DNA from 2 places in the Sphingobacterium lactis genome. Region 1 is predicted to be linked to the other one. Evidence: riboswitches for the same ligand, from Rfam matches in the RefSeq annotation. Region 1 holds a riboswitch; the other holds the start of a gene.
What was found. A riboswitch is a leader RNA that binds a small molecule or an ion and turns the genes downstream of it on or off. The one in region 1 is predicted to bind S-adenosylmethionine.

Region 1 (3,698 bases):
CGCATGGCGGCCGGATGCTGAGCGGAATCTCCGCAAAGTTGAACTTCCTGGTTGCAGGTGATAAGATGGGTCCGTCAAAATTGGCGAAGGCGGAGAAGCTACAGGTTCCGATTATTTCGGAGAGCGAGCTCCTGTCCATGATAAACAAATAAAGAACACACGTAATTAAAACAGAATATAATGAACGAGCTTCAAGGTGCTGGCGTTGCTTTGGTAACTCCATTCAATGCAGATGGCACAGTAGATTATGACACATTGGGAAGATTAATTGATTACCAAATTGAAGGTGGCATGGATTACCTGGTTTCCTTGGGAACAACGGGTGAGACCGCTACCCTATCGGCTGCTGAGCGAAAGCAGGTTTGGGCATTTACTTCGAAGCATGTCAATAAGCGTGTACCTTTGGTTGCAGGAATCGGTGGCAACCATACCCAGGAGATCGTGGAGCAGATCAAGGCATTTGATGTCTTGGATTATGTGGCTATCCTGAGTGTATCCCCTTATTACAACAAGCCTACACAGGAAGGTATCTACCAACATTACAAGGCCATTGCGGAAGCCTCCAAGCTACCTATCATCCTGTACAATGTACCAGGCCGTACAGGCAGCAATATTTTGCCGGCTACGACGATCCGCTTGGCGAAGGATTTTAAAAACATCGTAGCAACGAAAGAAGCATCGGGAAGCTTTGCTCAATTCAGCGAGATTTTACGGGACAAGCCTGAGGACTTCCTGTTGATTTCCGGAGATGACCCGATTACCCTACCGATGATGGCCATGGGTGCCGCTGGAATTATCTCTGTCGTGGCAAATGCCTATCCGAATAAGGTTTCCGCATTGTCGCACCTGTGCCAGGAAGGAAATTTTACCGAAGCACGATCCATCCATCTGGAGCTGCTCAAGGCTATTGACCTTTGCTTTATCGAAGGAAACCCTGCCGGTGTCAAGTATATCATGAAGCAGAAAGGATTGGGTGAAGACCATCTTCGCTTACCATTGGTTCCAGTCGGAAAAGCTACGCAGGATGCCATCAATGCCGAAATTCAGCTACTAGGCTAAAAATATCACAGGTTGACCTAACTAAGGGTCAACCTTTTTTTATAATTTTAGGTATTCTTTTTGCAGATAACACATAAATGAAATTATAAAAATGGAAAAATCTAACCAACCGCAGCAACCGAATAAATTCGCCTCAGGTGCGAAGAAGTTTTTTGGATGGTTCTTACTTGTGCTATTCTTGATCCTTGCAGGTGCATTCTACTGGAAATATTATTTTGTTTTCGGTGACGGCGTCAAGTCTGGCGTTTTGAATTACAGCGTAAAAAAGGGGAAACTCTTCAAAACCTACGAAGGTAAGCTAATCCAGGAAGGTATCCGTTCGCAAGCTGCCGGCGGTGGCATTTCCAACAACGAGTTTGAATTCTCCATTGAAAACGACTCCATCTACCAAATTTTGTCCTTAAATAGCGGAAAGGTATTTGATCTGCACTATAAAGAATACAATGGTGTGTTGCCGTGGCGTGGAAATACCCGATATGTGGTCGATCAGATCATTCAGATGCGGGATTCGAAAAACTCCTCATTCTAAAAATAATAATTTACATAACTAGCGCTTCAATGCCTTGTTTCTGAGCTGGAAATGGACATTGAAGCGCTTTTCTTTTGAAAAAAATTGCAAAATTAAATTTGGTATCCTATATTTGCGGGGTACTTCAATAGTAGTACATCTAATCAAACCCTTCCAAAAGAATGGTCTTGATTTATAAAGAAGTGGCGAGAGACTGGCTCAATGACCCACTGGCAACCTTCAATAGGATTGAAAAGGTGCCAAATCCTGTCCGAGGCAATAAGGCTTAGGAGCATATAAATGAAAATAGACTATGATTTCAAAATTGACTACTCTAGAATTTTCGTATACCGTTGGAAAACCGACGGGGACACCCTCTTTTCATACGGCTTGTTGTGGCGGTATGGCGCGAATGCGCTAGTCGTCGAGTAGGCTATGGTATGCAATGTGCATATCTTACACTGCTTTTTCCATGACGACCACCATCCCACAATACCGTTCATCCATCAATTTTTTAACAAGACTAATAATAGCATAACATGGCAGATAATAAAAACCTAAAATTCGAAACTTTACAAGTGCACGCAGGCCAGGAAGTTGATCCAACTACCGGTTCACGCGCATTGCCAATATACCAGACATCATCTTACGTTTTCGAGAATGCGGAACACGGCGCAAACCTGTTTGCACTGAAGCAATTCGGAAATATCTATACCCGGATCATGAATCCCACGACAGACGTTTTTGAGAAACGCATTGCTGCCCTTGAAGGTGGTGTTGCTGCTGTCGCAGTCGCTTCCGGTCAGGCTGCACAATTCATTGCCTTGACCAACATTTTGGAGGCGGGTGACAACTTCGTTTCCGGAGCCAATCTGTACGGTGGTACCTACAATCAATTCAAGGTATCCTTTAAGCGCCTTGGCATTGAAGCGCGATTTGCAGAAGATACGGATGCGGATAAGATCGAAGCGTTGATCGATGACAAGACCAAAGCAATCTATGTAGAAACGATCGGTAATCCGAGCTACAACATTCCAGATTTTGACCGGATTGCTTCCGTTGCAAAGAAACATGACCTGCCTTTGATCGTCGACAATACCTTCGGCGCGGGCGGTTACCTCTTCAAACCATTGGAGCATGGAGCCAATGTTGTCGTGGAGTCGGCAACGAAATGGATCGGTGGTCATGGTACCAGCATCGGTGGTGTGATCATCGACGGTGGAAACTACAACTGGGGCAACGGTAAATTCAAACAGTTCTCAGAACCTTCCGAAGGGTACCATGGCTTGGTATTCTCGGATGTATTCGGCGAGAATGGTCCTTTCGGCAATATCCAATTCGCTATCCGTGCGCGGGTTGAAGGGCTTCGCGATTTTGGCCCTGCCCTATCGCCTTTTAACTCCTTCCTGTTGGTTCAGGGATTGGAAACCCTTTCCCTTCGTGTTCAGCGCCATGTCGACAACACGCTGGAGATTGCCCAATGGTTGGAAGCACATCCACAAGTGGAACAAGTGAGCTATCCTGGATTGAAAAGCCACCCATACCATCAGAATGCACAGAAATACCTGAAGAATGGTTACGGCGCAGTGCTTTCCTTCACCGTGAAAGGCGGTGTTGAAAAAGCCAATGAGTTTATCGATTCCTTGGAATTGATTTCCCATTTGGCGAATGTCGGAGATGCCAAATCCTTGATAATCCACCCTGCAGCTACCACGCACCAGCAATTGAGTGCCGAAGATCAGCGTAAAGCAGGCGTTGCGCCAGGACAGTTGCGCCTATCCGTAGGTATTGAACATATAGACGATATCAAAGCCGATTTGACACAGGCTTTTGAAAAGATAAAATAGGTTTTGCCCTTATAATTTTTGGAGGAAGATAGAAGAATGAGTGCAAAAACTTTTGAATATGCCGGTGAATTCACCCTGGAAAATGGCAAGACGCTGCCCCAGCTGCAGATTGCCTACCACTCCTATGGTGAAATGAACGCCGATAAATCCAATGTGATATGGGTCTGCCACGCATTGACAGCCAATTCGGATGTCTTCGATTGGTGGCCGGGACTTTTTGGTGAGGGTGAACTCTTCAACGATAAGGACTATTTTATAGTCTGCGCCAATGTCCTGGGTTCCCA
Region 2 (3,698 bases), 1.7 Mb from region 1:
AGACTACTTTATTCCTCGACTTAGCCTTCATCTCGTCCTGATCGATGTTCAGCGCACGGTATTGCGATTTGTAGGCTTCGATAGCTTCCTGCAGTGCATCCAAGAATCCTTTGGTTTTTTCGGCGATCTCTGTATTCAGCAGATTGAAGATCTGATTGCTGTCCGATGAGATGATATAACTGTCAAATTCCTGGAAATTCTCAGAGAATATCAGGCCAGCGAGCGACATTAATTGATGGCGATAGTTCCAATTTTCATTCTTGGCGATCTTCTGTTCGGCATAGGCAATGATCCAGTCTAGCAATTCCGGTTTTTCATCTAGTAGCTGGTTGAGCATGATGGTGAGGTCCCGTTTTACCTTGTTGGTATTCATCTCGATGGCATAGCCTGAATCCAGATTGAGCTCGTAGGTGAAGCTGCGGATGACCTTCTGCGAAAAACCGTCAATTGTGCTGACGGAAAAATGGCTATAATCATGGAGGATCCTCCGGTAGATGCGGTGCGCTTTCTCTTGCATGCTGTGGGCATCCCATTGTGGATTTTGCGCCAACAGTTGCTGTCTATATTGTTGGATGGATGGCGTTGTTGATCCCACCGCCAAGCCCTGCAGTACGGAAAGTATCCGCTCCTTCATTTCGGCGGTCGCTTTATTGGTAAAGGTTACGGCGAGAATCTCGCGGTAACTACTTTCCTTATGCAGCAACAGGGTGAGGAAATGTATGGTCAAACTGAAGGTCTTTCCCGATCCTGCGGAGGCCTTAACGATCTTTAAAGGAGCTTTCCTTGACATAAAAATTGAACGGTTTTGAAAGATTTGAATATCGTGATTATTGGGGTAATCCTCAAATTAAATCGGATAAATCATGGAATTGCAGCTGCAGGGCAATCGTGATTAAGAAGAGTTGTTGACTACCAGGGGTTTGGCATTTTGCCTATTGCAATTAAGGCTTGCGATAATAGATTTTTGTTTTTATCTTTGCGTCCCCTCTTGCATGTAGCTCGGGGGATATGTTGAATACATAAATAATCATTAAAACATGGCAACTAAAATCAGATTGCAGAGACATGGTAAAAAAGGAAAACCTTTTTACCACGTAGTAGTAGCAGATGCACGTGCTCCACGTGATGGTAAGTTCATTGAGCGTTTAGGTTCTTACAACCCAAACACTAACCCAGCAACAATCATTTTGGATTTCGAAAAATCTTTGGACTGGGTGAACAAAGGTGCACAACCTACTGACACAGTTCGCGCTATCCTTTCTTACAAAGGTGTTCTTTACAAGAAACACTTGCAAGGTGGTGTGAAAAAAGGTGCTTTCGATGAAGCTAAAGCTGAAGAACTATTCACAAAATGGTCTGAAGGTAAAGACGCACAAATCGAAGGTAAAAAATCAGGCTTAGCAGAGACTAAAGGTGAAGCTAAAAAAGCTGCTTTAGCTGCTGAGGCGAAGAAAAAAGAAGACAGAGCTGCTGCTATCGCTGCTAAAAACGCTCCAGTTGCTGAAGAAACAGCTGCTGAAGAAGCAGAAGAAGCTGCTGATACTGCAGAAAACACTGAAGAAACTGAAGGTTAATTCTTTCATACAGTATTCGAAAAGGCCGATTCAAAAGAATCGGCTTTTTTTGTGCATGAAATCGGGGTATAGCTGTTGCAGTTCGTAAATTTTCCCGCCAACCCGAAAGAAATCCTTATTTTTACAGATCAAATACACAACATGACAATAGATCAGTGCTTTTATATTGGTTATATCAGTAAGACCCGTGGGCTGAAAGGCGAGGTACAGTTATTCTTCGAATTCGAGGATTATATGGACCTGGACCTGGATTTAATTTTTCTGGAGGTGAACAAGAAATTGGTTCCTTATTTTGTGGATGCCATTAAGCTGCAGCAAAATAGTACGGCATACGCAACATTTGAAGATATCGACCACATCGATAAGGCGCAGGCTATTGTCCGCAAGAAAATGTATTTGCCGAACGATAAAATGCCGGAGCGGGATCCCGAGGACTTTACCTACAAAGATTTGGTCGGCTTCCTGGCAATCGAGGAGAGTGAGGGCGAGTTGGGTGAAATTACCCATGTGCAGGAAATGCCCCAACAATTTATCGCTACGGTAGATATTGATGGCAAAGACGCCATGTTCCCCCTGAACGAAGATTTTATAGTAGGAATTGACCCGGAAGAGCAGGTAATCGTGTTACGATTGCCAGAAGGCTTGATCGATATGTACTTAGAAGATTAGGAGGTTTAGACCTCCTTTTTTTATGCCCATGGCGACGGGTGCTTAAAATCGATCTACTTTTTTCGGTTAACATTTTGAGATTACAGGTCTATTAGCGATATTAGCCGTCGCTTATAGAGAAAGGCAGAGGGACTAGACCCGCTGAAGCCTTAGCAACCTGACACCAGTCAAGGTGCTACATTCTACCCTTAACGAGGAAAGATAAGCTGAAGAACCGGTCACCGCTGTGTTTTCTCTAAGCCTTAATATATTCTTATGAAAATTGTAGATCACATCAAGAACGCAAAAGGGAAGACGCTGTATTCTTTTGAATTGTTGCCACCAGCGAAGGGACAAGGTATCCAAAGTATATTCCAGACAATGGATGAACTGATGGAATTCAAGCCCCCATTCATTGATGTTACGTACCATAGAGAGGATTACCTGTATAAGCAGCACTCGAACGGCCTGTTGGAGCGTGTTTCCTATAGAAAGCGCCCAGGAACGGTAGCGATCTGTGCGGCGATTATGAGTAAATACAAGGTGGATGCGGTGCCACACCTGATCTGCGGAGGCTTCACCAAGGAAGAAACGGAAAATGCACTCATTGACCTGAATTTCTTGGGTATCGACAATGTCTTGGTATTGCGTGGCGATGCACGCAAGGGCGACGCCGATTTTATCCCTACCGTCGGCGGGCATGCGTATGCAACGGATTTGCTACAGCAGGTCGTGGATATGAACCGCGGACAATACCTGCATGAGGATATCGTCACCTCCGAGAAAACCAACTTCTGTATCGGTGTGGCCGGTTACCCTGAAAAGCATTTCGAATCCCCGAACTTCAATACCGATTTCAAATGGTTGAAGAAAAAAGTGGAAATGGGAGCCGAATTTATCGTAACCCAGATGTTCTTTAACGTGGAAAAATACAAGGAATTCGTAACGAAATGCCGTGAAAATGATATCCATGTACCTATTATCCCGGGATTAAAACCATTGACGACCAAAAAGCAATTGATTACCCTACCACGGATCTTCCATCTGGATATTCCAGAGGATTTGAGTGATGCCGTGGAATCCTGCAAAACCAATGCAGATGTTCGCCAAGTAGGTGAGGAGTGGTTGGTACAGCAGTGTAAGGAATTGATCGAATTTGGTGCACCGGTATTGCATTTCTATACCATGAGTAACCCTGGACCGACACGGAAAATCGTCGAAAAATTGGTGTAACGGAAATTGAAGAAATACCTGTATAATACCAAAGCCCTGCTGATGTCAGTAGGGATTTTGTATGTTTAGAATTTGTACCGAAAGCCCAATGTCGTATAGCCTACTAGATTTTTATACGACTGGAAGTATTCCATTCCTTGTTGGTTATCTACCAAACCCAAGGGATCGGCAGATTTCAATCCTAAATTTTGCAAAAAGTTGTCTGCCTCCAACAAGAGTTCAAGCTTATCGGATAAGCTATAG

Region 2: it holds a riboswitch for S-adenosylmethionine, as region 1 does, so the genes downstream of both, G6N79_RS05280 (methylenetetrahydrofolate reductase) here and G6N79_RS15580 (O-acetylhomoserine aminocarboxypropyltransferase/cysteine synthase family protein) in region 1, are expected to answer to the same signal.

The regions. Positions count from the first base shown of each region.
Region 1 covers NZ_CP049246.1:3,555,012-3,558,709, forward strand. The annotation lists gene ligA (NAD-dependent DNA ligase LigA) at 1-152, shown strand, start outside; gene dapA (4-hydroxy-tetrahydrodipicolinate synthase) at 181-1,059, shown strand; gene G6N79_RS15575 (hypothetical protein) at 1,151-1,588, shown strand; SAM riboswitch class I at 1,758-1,870, shown strand; gene G6N79_RS15580 (O-acetylhomoserine aminocarboxypropyltransferase/cysteine synthase family protein) at 2,107-3,414, shown strand; gene G6N79_RS15585 (homoserine O-acetyltransferase family protein) at 3,451-3,698, shown strand, end outside.
Region 2 covers NZ_CP049246.1:1,205,309-1,209,006, forward strand. The annotation lists gene G6N79_RS05265 (UvrD-helicase domain-containing protein) at 1-790, opposite strand, end outside; gene G6N79_RS05270 (30S ribosomal protein S16) at 1,038-1,574, shown strand; gene rimM (ribosome maturation factor RimM) at 1,716-2,243, shown strand; SAM riboswitch class I at 2,352-2,451, shown strand; gene G6N79_RS05280 (methylenetetrahydrofolate reductase) at 2,499-3,455, shown strand; gene G6N79_RS05285 (peptidase associated/transthyretin-like domain-containing protein) at 3,521-3,698, opposite strand, start outside.